Regions from separate parts of the Mesorhizobium sp. LjRoot246 genome, predicted to be linked through region 3. Evidence: predicted binding sites of a transcription regulator. Region 3 holds the regulator's gene; each other region holds the start of a gene.
The links. The regulator PhoB, encoded in region 3, activates phosphate uptake and scavenging genes when phosphate is short. The targets are predictions, from matches to a motif close to TGTCATNNANCTGTCAT.

Region 1 (4,896 bases), 4.8 Mb from region 3:
CCATCATGATCCGCACCACCTCGCATGTGCGGCTGCTGGAGCTGACCGAGAACGCTACCGTGCCGGTGATCAACGGACTGACCGACGACACCCATCCCTGCCAGCTGATGGCCGACATCATGACCTTCGAGGAGCATCGCGGTCCGGTCGCCGGCAAGACCATCGCCTGGACCGGCGACGGCAACAATGTGCTGCATTCCTTGCTCGAGGCCTCGGCCCGGTTCCGCTTCAACCTCAACGTCGCCGTTCCCGAAGGCAGCGAGCCGGCGCAGAAGCATATCGACTGGTCGCAGGCGCATGGCGGCAAGCTGCACTTCACCCGCTCGCCCGAGGAAGCCGTCGATCAGGCCGACTGCGTCGTCACCGATTGCTGGGTGTCGATGGGCCAGGAGCATCGCGCCCGCGGCCACAACGTGTTCTCGCCCTACCAGGTCAACGCCAAGCTGATGGCCAGGGCCAAGCCGGACGCGCTGTTCATGCACTGCCTGCCGGCGCATCGCGGCGAGGAAGTGACCGACGAGGTCATCGACGGGCCGCATTCGGTGGTCTTCGACGAGGCCGAGAACCGGCTCCATGCCCAGAAGGCCGTGCTCGCCTGGTGTCTCCGCGCTTGATCTCTGGGAGCTTGATCTGCGGGGTTGTGATGCCTATTTGCGCCGCATCACGCAAATCAAGCGCGTTTCGACGCATGCGCCCCGGAGGGCGGCATGGCCGCGCCCCGGAGCTTTGTCATGTTGGAAACCTATCAAGTGACTGAACATCACCCCAAACTCGGCGAATTCGGCTACGCCGGCGACGATCACGTCGTGCCGTTCGAGGTCGGCCCGCTCGATGTGCGCGGCCGCACCGTACAGCTCGGGCCGATGCTCGACGCCATCCTCGGCCGTCACGATTATCCCGAGCCGGTCGCCCGCCTGCTGGCCGAGGCTTGTGTGCTGACGGTGCTGCTCGGCACTTCGCTCAAATTCGAGGGCAAATTCATCCTGCAGACCCGCACCGACGGGCCTGTCGACATGCTGGTCGCGGATTTCTCCACGCCCTCGGCATTGCGCGCCTATGCGCGTTTCGATCCCGACCGGCTGGAATCGCTGGTCGCGGCGGGCGAAACCTCCCAGCAGACGCTGCTCGGCAGCGGCGTTCTCGCGCTGACCATCGATCAGGGCGCTCATACGCAGCGCTATCAGGGTATCGTCCAGCTCGATGGCGAGACGCTGGAGGATGCGGCACGCACCTATTTCCGTCAATCGGAGCAGATTCCGACCGATATCAGGCTGTCGGTGGCCAAGCTGCTGACGCCCGGCCCCGGCGGTGCTCGTGAGCAATGGCGCGCCGGTGGCATCCTGGCGCAGTTCCTGCCGCAGTCGCCCGAGCGCATGCGCGTGCCGGACCTGCCGGGTGGCGATGGCGATCCGCGCGAGGAGATCCACGATCCGGCCGACAATTCCTGGCAGGAGTTGCTGGCGCTGCTCGGCACCATCGAGCCGACCGAGCTGATCGACCCGACGATCGGCGCCGAGCGGCTGCTCTACAGGCTGTTCCACGAGCATGGCGTGCGCGTCTTCGGCGGCGTTCCGGTCGCCGACCAGTGCTCGTGCTCGCGGGACAAGATCCGTGGCATCCTCGAGGGTTTTTCCGCGCAGGAGATCAAGGACAGCACCGAGGACGGCGGCATCCACGTCGCCTGCGAATTCTGCTCGAAGCAATATGACTTCGATCCGGCGGAATTTGCGGCCCAGTAAAGAAAACCACGCCTCACCGGTCGCTTCGCGGCCGGTGAGGCGAAACTAATTCACCGTCCGCCGCGTCCCCGGCAGGTCGAGTGAGAACGCGGGGATGGCGATGTCGAACGTCTCGCCCCGGTTGTTGCGCATCGTGTAGTGCCCGACCATGATGCCGGACGGTGTCGAGAGCGGGCAACCGGACGTATACTGGTAGCTGTCGCCGGGATTGAGTTCAGGCTGGTCGCCGACGACGCCGGGGCCTCGCACCTCCTCGACCCGGCCGGTGCCGTCGGTGATGTGCCAATAGCGCGACAATAGCTGCACGAAATCGTCCGACTGGTTGTCGATCGTTATCTGATAGCCCCAGACATAGCGGTTCTCGGCCGGATCCGAGCGGTCCTCCAGATAGAACGGCCTGACCTGAACTTCGATGTTGCGCGTGACGGCGCTGTACATAAGCGGCTCCAAAAAACGGCTTCGGCGGAACTTTCGGCGCTCCGTGCGATTAGGTCAACGGACCGCGGCCTTCTCCGGCCGACATCGTGGGCAGGTGCCGACAAAGAATGTCATTTAAGTGACATATGATAATGATGGTGTGCGCGGACTGGTGCCGCGCGAATCGGGCGCTCTGTCGAACTGTTGAAATCGGTCGCTATGCGCACCGATTCTGGAGTGACCGGATTTCGATGGAACTCACTCTCATAGCCGCCTCGCTTTCGATCGCTCTCATTCTCTCAAATCTCGCCAGCATCCTGCTTGCCGCTTCGCGTCTGAAACGGCGCCGCACCATCGCGCCGCCGGCCGGCAAGCAGCAAGCGGTGTCGATCATCGTACCGTCGCGCGGCGTCGAACCATTCACACAGGAGACGCTGGAGCGCGCCTTCTCGCTCGATTGGCCGCGCTACGAGCTGATTTTCTGCGTCGCCCATGCCGACGATCCGGTAGTCAAATTGATAAACAGGGCGATTGTCCTGTTTCCGAAGGTGGCGGCCCGGCTGCTTGTCGGCGACGACCGCGTCAGCGCCAATCCGAAACTCAACAATTGCGTCAAGGGCTGGGAAGCGGCGCGCCACGATTGGGTCATCCTGGCCGATTCCAACGTGCTGATGCCGAGAGACTACGTCCAGCACCTAATGGCCGCATGGCGGCCCGAAACCGGCCTTGTCTGTTCGACCCCGATCGGCTCGCGACCGGCAGGCTTCTGGGCCGAGGTCGAATGCGCCTTCCTCAACACGCTGCAGGCGCGCTGGCAATATGCCGGCGAGGCGCTTGGCCTCGGCTTTGCCCAGGGCAAGAGCATGCTCTGGAACAAGCCGATGCTCGACGCCAGTGGCGGCATCCGCGCGCTGGCCGCCGAGATCGCCGAGGACGCCGCCGCGACCAAGCTGGTCAACGGCCTCGGCTTGCGCGTCAATCTCGTTTCCGCGCCCTTCGAGCAGCCGCTCGGGCGGCGCAGGTTTGACGAGATCTGGTCACGTCAGGCCCGCTGGGCGCGCCTGCGTCGCGTCACCTTCCCGCTGTTCTTCGCACCCGAAATCCTGACTGGCGCGGTGGTGCCGCTGGCGCTTGCGCTGCTTGCTGCGGCAAGCGCCGGCATTGGCCTCTGGGCAACCGCCATCGCCGTGCTGGCGGCCTTCTATCTTCCGGAATGCGCCCTGGCCTGGTCCAAAGGTTGGTACCTGTCGCCACGCATAATCGCCGCGATCATGGCGCGCGACCTGATCCTGCCGGCGATGTGGGCGCGCGGCTGGCTCGGTGGCGCCGTCGACTGGCGCGGCAATGCGATGACCATCGGCACCAAGACGGCCGAACTGGAAGAGACGCCGTCTGGCGCCTGAAACGACAGCCCTCTTATCTGGCCTTCAGCGCCTGCGCGATATCTTCAAGCAGATCGTCGGTGTCTTCCAAGCCAACCGACAGCCTGAGCGTGCCCGGCCCGATGCCGAGTTCGGCGCGTGCCTCGTCGCTCAGATTCTTGTGCGTCGTCGTCGCCGGGTGGGTGATCAGGCTCTTGGCATCGCCGAGGTTGTTGGAAATCAGCACGATGTCGAGCGCGTTCTGCAGGGCGAAGGCCGCCTGTTTGCCGCCCTTGACGTCGAGGCAGATCAGCGTCGAGCCGCCCGCCATCTGCTTCTTGACGATATCGGCCTGCGGGTGGTCGGCACGGCCGGGATAGATGACGCGGGCGATTTCCGGCCGCTCGGCCAGGAAATCCGCGATCTTGCCTGCGCTTTCCGTCTGCTGGCGCACGCGCAGCGGCAGCGTCTCCAGGCCCTTCAGCAGCGTCCAGGCGTTGAAGGGCGACAGGCTCGGACCGGTATGGCGGAAATAGTCGTGCAGGTTCTCGTCGATCCACTTCTTGTCCGACAGGATGACGCCGCCGAGACAGCGCCCCTGGCCGTCTATGTGCTTGGTCGCCGAATAGACGACGATATGCGCGCCGAGCTGCAAGGGCTTCTGCTGCAGGGGCGTGGCGAAGACATTGTCGACGACCAGCCTGGCGCCGATCGAATTGGCAAGCGAGGCGACAGCGGCGATATCGACCACTTCCAGCGTCGGATTGGTCGGGCTCTCCAGGAAGAACAGCTTGGTGTTCGGCTTGACCGCCTTTTCCCAGTTGGCGATGTCGGTGCCGTCGACCAGCGTCGCCTCGATGCCGTATCTCGGCGCCAGCGTCTCGACCACCCAGCGGCAGGAGCCGAACAGCGCGCGCGCCGCCACGATATGGTCGCCGGCCTTGGCACTGCACAGAAGGGCAGCCGTCACCGCGGCCATGCCGGAGGCGGTGGCGCGCGCGTCTTCCGCACCTTCGAGCGCGCACATGCGTTTCTCGAACATGTCGACGGTCGGATTGGCGTAGCGCGAATAGATGAAGCCCGGTTCTTCGCCCTTGAAACGGGCTTCGGCGGCCTGCGCCGTTTCGTAGACATAGCCCTGGGTGAGGTAAATCGCTTCCGACGTTTCGCCGAAACCGGAACGCAGCGTTCCGCTGTGCACGAGTGCCGTCTGAGGCTTCCAGTTGCGCTTCTTGGTGCTCATCGCTCTTCTTCCAGACACAAAAAAAACCGGCCGCGAAAGTCGCAACCGGTCCATACGGCCTTGCGGCCCGACGGTCCTTTAGCGACTTGTTTAACGTGGCTGCAAGCCGACCGGCCAAATCACCACGGGATAACGA
Region 2 (4,896 bases), 3.2 Mb from region 3:
CATGCACAGTTGGATTGGTGATTGGCACCATGGTCTCGACGCGGCGGTCGAGATTGCGCGGCATCAGGTCGGCCGAGGAGATATAGACGATCGCCTCGTCCGAGGGCAGGCCATGGCCGTTGCCGAAGCAATAGATGCGGCTGTGCTCGAGAAAACGGCCGACGATGGATTTGACGCGGATGTTTTCCGACAGGCCCGGAACCTGCGGCCGCAGGCAGCAGATGCCGCGCACGACAAGGTCGATCTCGACGCCGGCGCGGCTGGCGTCGTAAAGCGCGTCGATGATGATCGGGTCTACGAGCGCGTTCATCTTCATCCAGATGCGCGCCGGCCGGCCCTCCAGGGCGTGGGCGACTTCCGCGGAAATATGCTTCAAGATGCGGTTTCGAAGCGTGAACGGCGAGATCGCCAGACGCATTTCGTCGGTCGGCTCGGCATAGCCGGTGATGAAATTGAACAGCTGGGCGACGTCGCGCGCGATCGTCGGATCGGTGGTGAAGAAGGACAGGTCGGTGTAGATGCGCGCAGTGACCGGGTGGTAGTTGCCGGTGCCGAGATGCACGTAATTGCGCAGCTTGCCGTCCTCGCGCCGCACCACCAGCGACATCTTTGCATGCGTCTTCAGTTCGAGGAAGCCGAACACGACCTGCACGCCGGCGCGCTCCAGGTCGCGCGCCCAGCGGATGTTGGCCTCCTCGTCGAAGCGCGCCTTGAGCTCTACCAGCGCCGTCACCGACTTGCCGGCCTCCGCTGCGTCGACCAGCGCGCGCACGATCGGGCTATCGTTGGAGGTGCGGTAAAGCGTCTGCTTGATCGCCACCACTTCCGGGTCGGCCATCGCCTGGCGCAGGAACTGCACCACCACGTCGAACGATTCGTAGGGGTGATGGACGACGATGTCCTTCTCGCGGATGGCAGCGAAACAGTCGCCGCCATGCTCGCGGATACGTTCGGGAAAGCGCGGATTGTAGGGCGTGAATTTGAGGTCATCGCGGGGGACGGCGACGATCTCGGAAATCTGGCTGAGCGCCAGCGGCCCGGTCAGAACGCTGATGCGGCTCGACGACACGCCAAGTTCGCCGGCGACGAAGTCGCGCAGTTCCGCCGGCATCAGTACGTCGAACTCGATGCGGATCACCGATCCGCGGCGGCGGCGCTTCAGCGCCGTCTCGAACAGGCGCACGAGATCTTCCGATTCCTCCTCGACCTCGATATCGCTGTCGCGGATGATGCGGAATGTGCCGGAGCCCTTGACCTCGTAGCCAGGGAAGAGTTTGCCGATATACAGGCCGACAGCCTCCTCCAGCGGGATGAAGCGGACATGGCGCTTGCGGTCCGGCAGGCGGATGAAGCGCTTCAGCGCCACCGGCAGGCGCAGCAGCGCGCTCATCTCTTCGCCGTTCTTGCGATGGCGCAATTGCAGCGCCATCGAGAAGCCGAGATTGGGGATGAACGGGAACGGATGCGCCGGGTCGATCGACAGCGGGGTGAGCACTGGGAACACCTGCTCCTGGAAATGGTCTTCCAGCCAGACCTTCTCGTCCTTGGTCAGCGCATCGCGGGTGATGCTCTCGATGCCTTCCTTGTTGAGCAGCACGGTGAGCGCCGAAAGGCTCTTCTGCTGGTCCTCCTGCAGCCGCTCGACCTCACGCAGCAGCTGTTCGAGCTGCTGTTCTGGGGTGCGCCCGTCGGGGCTCTTCAGCACGATGCCTTCGCGCACCTGGCCGGCGAGGCCAGCAACGCGCACCATGAAGAACTCGTCGAGATTGGCAGCCGATATCGACAGGAAGCGGACACGCTCCAGCAATGGATGATTGAGGTTCAGCGATTCCTCAAGAACGCGCCGGTTGAACTGCAGCCAGGAAAATTCGCGGTTGACGAAACGGTCCGGATTGCCGCCTTCCGGGCTTGCCGCCTCGCCGTCGATGAATTCGCTTTGCACCGGCTTCAGTTCGTTCATGATTCCCGCTCTTCCCGCGCACTGGCCGGTTAGCTAGTCTCTATAGCGACACATGGTCCCTCCCGAAAACCGAAATCGGTTTTCGGATCATGGGTTAACCGGCTTAACTTATCCTCTGACAGGCTTTTGCGACAGTTTCATTTCATCGATCTTGCAAAGAGATGGGTTATGATCCAGATGCAATTCTACGAGATTAAGGAGACGACGATGGCAGGCGGTTCCATTCCCCATTTTCAGAACGATGCGGGCTATCCGGCGATCGACATCGGCGTCAGGGAATTCATGTGCACGGGCGCCAATCCGCCTTTCGACCACCCGCATGTGTTTCTCGACATGGGCGACGACAACGAAAAAGTCTGCCCCTATTGCTCGACGCTCTACCGTTATTCGCCGAAGCTGAAGGCGACCGAAACGCTGCCGGCAGGCTGCCTCTATATCGATCAGGCCGCCTGACCCTTCCGCGGCAGGCCCGATGGACGACACGCGATCCCGGCAAGTCGTTATCGCCGGAGCGGGCGTCGCCGGGCTGACCGCGGCCGTTGCGTTCGCCGAACGCGGCTATTGTGTGCGTGTGTTCGAACAGGCACCGCGCCTGGAAGCAGCAGGCGCCGGCATCCAGCTTTCTCCCAACGCGACACGCATCCTTCGCCAGCTTGGTGTGCTCGACAGGCTGCTGCCGGCAGCGGTGCGGCCGGAAGCCGTGGTCTTGAAGGACGCCGCAACGCTGCGCGAACTCGCGCGGGTGCCGCTGGGACAAGCCGGAGAAAGGCGTTGGGGAGCCCCCTATCTCGTGGCGCATCGCGCCGACCTGCAGAGTGCGTTGATGGCACGGGTTGCAGAGATGCCGGATATCCATCTCACCACCGGCGCGCGCGTCGGCAGCGTCGCCACCGGCCCGCATGGCATCACCGCGACGGCCGAGATCGACGGCAGGACCATCGAGGCCGAGGGCCTCCTGCTGGTCGGCGCCGATGGCGTCTGGTCGTCGGTGCGCAGGCTTGTCGATTCGGCCCAAAGAGCGACCTCGTCGAGAAGCCGGTTTTCGGGCGAACTGGCCTGGCGTGCCACCATTCGCGCCGACAGCGCTGCCGGACAGGCCTTTGCCGCGATCGGTGCAACCAATTGTGTCACCACCTTCCTGCATCCCGGCTTCCATATGGTCGCCTATCCCGTCAGCAAGGGCGCTGCCTTCAATCTCGCCGCCTTCACCAAGGGGGACCGTATCGCCGAGGGCTGGTCCGGCAATGGCGATGCCGGAATCCTGACCGGTGCCCTGCGCGGCACCGCGGCAGGACTTACCCGTCTGGTCGAGCAGGCCGGCCCGTGGACGGCGTGGCCGATCCATACTGTCGATCCGCAACAGTCCTGGACAACACCGACCGGCATCGCGCTGATCGGTGACGCCGCGCATGCGATGACGCCGTTCGCGGCGCAAGGTGCGGCCATGGCGATCGAGGATGCGGCGACGCTTGCAGCTGTCGTTGCCGACTTGCCCGCAGACCCTCTAGCTGGGCTTGCGGTCTGGGAACAGTTGCGGCGGCCTCGTGTAGCGCAGGTCACCAGACGCGGCGCTGTCAACCGGCTCGCCTGGCATGCCGCGGGTCCGGTAGCGATCGCCCGCAATCTGTTCCTGAAGGTGCGCTCGTCGGAAAAACTCGCGGCGGATTTGGATTGGCTCTATGGGTGGCAACCGCAGATCATCCGACGCTAAGCGTGCCGGAACCGCTAGCTAAAAGCACAATCGGCCGGCGGGACAGCACCCCCCTCTGTCCTGCCGGACATCTCCCCCGCAAGGGGCAGGGCTGTCCGGGGAACTTATTGAGTGAATCGAAATGCCGCATGTGCATGCCCCGTAAAACGGGTTTTGTCCGTCTTCTCTCTGGTTGTCGAGACTCAGAAAAGGAACGGGGCATGCGCTTTGCACCTAGCATCTTCGGGCAGCTTCTTGAAGCCATCGATCGGCGTCGATTCCAAGCGATTGTGGATCGCCACGACGGGGATGCCTACGACAAATCGTTCAGGAGCTGGGATCATCTGGTGGCGCTGATCTATGCCCAGTTCTGCGGCAGCAGCGGCTTGCGTGGCCTGGAAGCCGGCTGGAACGCCAACAGCCAGCATCATTATCACCTGGGCAGCGGTCCCCTGACGCGTTCGACCTTGTCGGACGCCAACAGACGGCGTCCGGTGGCCGTCTTTGCCGAGGCGTTCGGCCTTGTGGCCGACCAACTCGACCGGCAGATGCGCCGCGAGAGCAAAGAAATGCTGCGGCTGATCGACTCGACCCCCATTCCGCTCGGCAAACTGTGCGATTGGGCCAAGTCGAATGGGCGCATCCGCGGCATGAAGATGCATGTCGTCTATGACCCGAAGGTCGACTGTCCGCGCGTGCTTGACATCACCGACGCCAACGTCAACGACGCCCAGATCGGCCGCCAGATCACGATCGAAGCTGCGGCGACCTACGTGTTCGACAAGGGCTACTGCCACTACGGCTGGTGGACGGCGATCGCCGAAGCCGGATCGATCTTCGTGACGCGGCCCAAGGCCAACATGGGGCTGGCGCTGGTGTGTGATCGCCCCATAGCCGAGCCGCAGGGCGATGGCTTCCTGGTTCTGGAAGACAGTGAGGTAAGCCTGGTCAGCAAGGGTGTTTGCAAGCTGCCGATGCGCCTGCGCCGCCTGCGCGTTCAGCGCCAAGAGGGCGACACCATTACGCTTTTGACCAACGATCTGGAGCGCTCGGCCGTCGAGATTGGCCGGCTCTACAAAGGTCGCTGGCAAATCGAGCTTCTGTTCCGCTGGATCAAGCAGCACCTCAAGATCCGCAAGTTCCTGGGCAACAACGACAATGCGATCCGCCTGCAACTCTTCGCAGCAATGATCGCATATGCGCTGCTGCGCATTGTCGCGCGCACTCGCCGTGTCCCTATTCCAAT
Region 3 (4,896 bases):
TGCCGGCGAGTTCCGCGGCCTCCGGATTGCCGCCGATGGCGAAAACATAGCGGCCGAAACGCGTGCGCTTGGTGATGAAGGTCATGATGATGCCCACCGCCACCGCCATCAGCACCGGTATGGCGATGCCATGTGCGATGAACAGCCCGCCTTCGGGAATTGTGATGCCGTTCTGCTGCGCATATTGGCGCACGATGCCGATCGGCCATGGATAGGAATTGGCGATCCAGACGGCGCCAAGGATGGCGGCGCAGGCGACCACGCCAAGCAAGGTCTCAGCCCAGACGGGGCGCAGTGGAAAGGCGAATCGCTTGCGCTGCGAACGGCCGTTGAGCAGCGCGAAGGCAACCGCCGCACAGGCAACGACGCCGACGATCCAGCTGGCTGTGGCGCCGATCGAGCCGCGTGGTCCACCGCCCATCAGTTGGAAGGTGGCGTCGAGCGGCGCGACCGTGCGGCCGCTGGTGATCAACCACGCCATGCCGCGCCAGACCAGCAGGCCGCCCAGCGTCACGATGAAAGCCGGAACCTCCATATAGGCGATGATGAAGCCCTGGAACCCACCGATCAGCAGACCAAGCACCACGCCGGCGGCAAGCGCGATGATCCAGAGCCAGGGATTTCCGAGCTGGAAGCCGATGACGCGAATGAGGAATTCGGCCTGCGCCACGCCCATGATCATGCCGATCACGCCTTCGACGGAGCCAACCGAAAGGTCGATGTTGCGCATGACGATGACCAGCACCATGCCGGTGGCCATGATCGCGACCGAGGAGGTCTGCACTGACAGGTTCCACAGATTGCGCGGCGTCAGGAAAAGCCCGCCCGAGAGGATGTGTATGCCGACCCAGATGACCAGCAGCGCGCCGACCATGCCGAGCATGCGCGTGTCGAGCTCGGTAGCCTTGAGAAACCGCCCTGCGGCGCTGAGTTCGGATGCCCGCGCCCGGTCCGCTGCAGTGCTGGCGACCGGCTGATTTGAGGTCGTGTCGGTCATCTTGCTATCCTCCCACCGGTTGCCGTCTGGCGCGGATGCCGGAATATGGATGCTATGTGCTTTCCGCTGTCATTTGAAGCGGAAGCCCCTTGAGAAACGCCGCGGCTTGGGGCCGCGGCGCCGAGATTTCGAACCGATGGCGGCCTGGTTTAGTTGCAGGCCGCGACGCTGCCGGCCGCAACGCCCGCGCAGACTTCGTCCTTCTTGATCCAGCCGGCGTCGATGACGACGTTGAGATTGTCCTTGGTGATGGCAACTGGGGTCAGGAACAGCGACTTGACGGTGTTGCCGCCCGGCGTCGTGAAGTCCTTGGCGCCGGCAATGTCACCTGTCTTCTTGCCGTCGGCGAGCTGCGAGGCGATCTCGGCGGCGTTCTTGCCGAGTTCGCGCGCGTCCTTCCACACCGACACGGTCTGCGTGCCGAGAGCGATGCGGTTGAGTGCTGCATGGTCGCCGTCCTGGCCCGAGACTGGCACGGTGCCGGCAAGGCCCTGCGCCGTCAGCGCCGCGACGACGCCGCCTGCGGTGCCGTCATTGGCCGCGACCACTGCATCGACCTTGTTGTCGTTGGCGGTCAGGAACTGTTCCATGTTCTTCTGGGCATTGGCGGGCAGCCAGCCGTCAGTATAGGCCTCGCCGACATTCTTGATCTTGCCGCTGTCGATGGCGTCCTTGAGCACTTCCATGGAGCCGGCGAACAGGAAATCGGCATTCGGATCGGCACCCGAACCCTTGATGAAGACATAGTTGCCTTCCGGCTTGGCCTTGAACACTTCGCGGGCCTGCATGCGGCCGACTTCCTTGTTGTCGAAGGTCAGGTAGAAGACGTCCTTGTTCTCGATCAGCCGGTCATAGCCGACGACCGGAATGCCTTCGTCCAGCGCCTTCTGCACGGCCGGGCCGATGGCCGAGGCATCCTGCGCCAGGATGATCAGCGAATTGGCGCCCTGCGAGATCAGGCTCTCGACATCGGTAAGCTGCTTGCCGGGATTGGACTGCGCATCGGCGGAGATGTATTTGTCGCCGGCGGCCTCGATCGCCGTTTTCATCGCAGCCTCGTCGGTCTTCCAGCGCTCTTCCTGGAAGTTGGACCATGAAACGCCGATGACCTTGTCCTTCGCCTGCGCGACCGACGCGAGCGTCAGCGACATGGCGACACCCGCCAGGATGGCGGCTGTGAATCTTTTCATATTATCCTCCCTGCGCCGCGTATGGCGCGACCAAACTGACCCGAAGGCCGGCACAGAGGCCCTATTTTTTCGAGCCTCGAAAAAATACTGATCCAACACCCGAACGCTGTCAACATCGATTCTGATGGATTTTGATGTCCTTCCGAAATTTTTTCGAGCCTCGGAATAAATAAATGACAGGTCGGCCTACGTCTGCCAGTATTTGACCGCGTTGCCGGCAGCGTTCCAGGGCAGGAAGAACCGCGGCGACCGGGAGGATGTGAAGAAACATGTCGGTCGGAATCCGCCACGACGATTTGCGCCGTCGCAACCGCGCGATGGTGATCGCGGCCGTGCGCCGCTCCGGACAGCCCTCACGCACCGAGATCGCCGCGACAACCGGACTCAGCCATTCGACCATATCGGCGATCTCTTCCGATCTCATTGGCGAAGGCATCCTGACCGAAAGCAAGCCGAGCGAGGCTGGCTCGCTCAAGCGCGGCCGGCCGCAGGTCGGCCTCAGCCTCAATCCCGAAGCGGCGGCGGTGATGACCGTGGTGCTGTCGCTGAATTTTCTCTCCGTCACTGTCATCGACTATGCAGGCCAGGTAGTCGCCGAGGAACAGCGCCGGCTGGACACGCTGACCATGCCGCGCGACGCGCTGATCGGCGAATGCGTCGCAATCGTGCGGCGCCGCCTCGAAGATCCCGACCTTGACGTGCGCAGCATTGCCCGCATCGCGCTGGCGATCCAGGGCATCACCGACACGCGTGCCCGCGCCATGCTGTGGTCGCCGATCACGCCGCACACCGATATCGCCTTCGCCGACATACTCGAAGACGAGTTCGGCATTCCCGCCACCATGGAAAACGACTGCAACATGATGGCGATAGCGCTGCGCTGGCGCGATCCCCAGCGCTACCGTGACGATTTCATCGCCATCCTCCTGTCGCACGGCATCGGCATGGGCCTGGTGCTGAAGGGCGAGCTGTTCACCGGCACCCATTCCTCGGGCGGCGAGTTCGGCCACATGATCCACCGGCCGAACGGCGCGCTGTGTCGCTGCGGACGGCGCGGCTGCGTCGAGGCCTATGCCGGCAACTACGCCATCTGGCGCAACGCAAGGCAACTGGGTGAGGACGCAGAACCCGTTGCCGATGTCAGCGATGCCGACATGCGCGCCCTGGCGACCGCGGCCCGCGAAAGGGATGGACCGGAGCGGGAAGCCTACCGCAAAGCCGGCGAAGCGCTCGGCTACGGCCTCGGCAGCCTGTTTGCGCTGATCGACCCGGCACCCGTTGCCATGGTCGGCGCCAGTGCCGCCGCTTTCGACCTGATCGAGCCGGCGCTGCGCGAGGCCATCGCCCAGACCGCCGGCGGCCAGCACTCGAAATCGATTTCCTTCGACACCGAGCCCAACGAACTGCCGCTGATCCGCGAAGGCTGCGCGATGCGGGCGCTGACCTTCGTCGATCAGGAGATTTTCGCGCCCGGCGCGCAGGCGAGAGCGGGCCTCGTCGGTAAGAACGTCGCTTGAGTTAGTCCTCCCTGATGGCGTAGCCCGCGCCTCGGATCGTGCGGATGACGTCGGGCATGCGGCCGTTGTTGACCGCCTTGCGCAGCCGGCCGACATGCACGTCGACCGTGCGCTCGTCGATGTAGATCGTCTCGCCCCAGACATTGTCGAGCAGCTGGCTGCGCGAGAACACGCGGCCGGGATGACGCATCATGAATTCGAGCAGGCGGAATTCGGTCGGCCCGAGGCGGATCTCGCTCTTCTTGCGATAGACCCGGTGCGACTCGCGGTCGAGCACGATGTCGCCGACCTTGAGCACGCTGGACAGCACTTCCGGTTTGGCGCGGCGCAGCAGCGCCTTGACGCGGGCCATGAACTCCGGGGTCGAGAACGGCTTGACCAGATAGTCGTCGGCGCCGGTCGACAGGCCGCGCACGCGATCGCTTTCCTCGCCGCGCGCGGTCAGCATGATGATCGGCAGCCGCTCGGTCTCTGGACGCATTCGCAGGCGCCGGCAGAGTTCGATGCCGGAAACCGCCGGCACCATCCAGTCGAGCACCAGAAGGTCGGGAACGTTCTCCTGCAGCCGGATCTCGGCCTCGTCGCCGCGCGTCACCACCTCGACCTGGTAACCCTCGGACTCCAGATTGTAGCGGAGCAGCACGCCTAGCGGCTCCTCATCCTCCACCACCATGATGCGTGGCGCGATCATCGGCTGGTTACCCCTGTCATGCCGCTGGCGCGGACATTGCCGTCTCGTCCTGCTTCGGACGATTGGCGGGCAGTTGCGTGCCGGTCAAAACATAATAGGCATTTTCGGCGATGTTGGTCACATGGTCGCCGATGCGCTCGAGGTTCTTGGCGCAGAACAACAGATGCGTGCAGGCCGTGATGTTGCGCGGGTCTTCCATCATATAGGTCAGCAGCTCGCGAAACACGGAGGTGTATTTCACGTCGATGCGCTCGTCGTCGGCGCGCAGTTTGGCCAAGGCCTCGGCGTCGCGCGCCGCATATTCCTCGATCACGCCCTGCACCTGGATCAACACCAGCTGCGCCATCCCGTCGATCGAATGCGACAGGTCGCGCGGCGTGACGCTCAGCCCGACGGTGCCGACGCGCTTGGCGATGTTCTTGGCAAGGTCGCCAATGCGTTCGAGATCGCCGGCCATGCGGATCGAACCGACCACCGCACGCAGGTCGTTGGCCATCGGCT

Region 1: ACSQ3L_RS30490 (ceramide glucosyltransferase) is a predicted target of PhoB. The motif match lies at 2,286-2,302, and genes of this name have one in related genera.
Region 2: ACSQ3L_RS23285 (RNA degradosome polyphosphate kinase) is a predicted target of PhoB. The motif match lies at 2,089-2,105, and genes of this name have one in related genera.

The regions. Positions count from the first base shown of each region.
Region 1 covers NZ_CAXUSN020000001.1:6,300,785-6,305,680, reverse strand. The annotation lists gene argF (ornithine carbamoyltransferase) at 1-614, shown strand, start outside; gene ACSQ3L_RS30500 (Hsp33 family molecular chaperone) at 708-1,739, shown strand; gene apaG (Co2+/Mg2+ efflux protein ApaG) at 1,785-2,177, opposite strand; gene ACSQ3L_RS30490 (ceramide glucosyltransferase) at 2,408-3,559, shown strand; gene ACSQ3L_RS30485 (O-succinylhomoserine sulfhydrylase) at 3,573-4,760, opposite strand; SAM riboswitch at 4,819-4,896, opposite strand.
Region 2 covers NZ_CAXUSN020000001.1:4,737,883-4,742,778, forward strand. The annotation lists gene ACSQ3L_RS23285 (RNA degradosome polyphosphate kinase) at 1-1,960, opposite strand, end outside; gene ACSQ3L_RS23290 (zinc-finger domain-containing protein) at 2,168-2,413, shown strand; gene ACSQ3L_RS23295 (FAD-dependent monooxygenase) at 2,433-3,671, shown strand; gene ACSQ3L_RS23300 (IS4 family transposase) at 3,872-4,896, shown strand, end outside.
Region 3 covers NZ_CAXUSN020000001.1:1,536,298-1,541,193, reverse strand. The annotation lists gene ACSQ3L_RS07340 (sugar ABC transporter permease) at 1-997, opposite strand, end outside; gene xylF (D-xylose ABC transporter substrate-binding protein) at 1,147-2,187, opposite strand; gene ACSQ3L_RS07330 (ROK family protein) at 2,457-3,704, shown strand; gene phoB (phosphate regulon transcriptional regulator PhoB) at 3,706-4,395, opposite strand; gene phoU (phosphate signaling complex protein PhoU) at 4,412-4,896, opposite strand, start outside.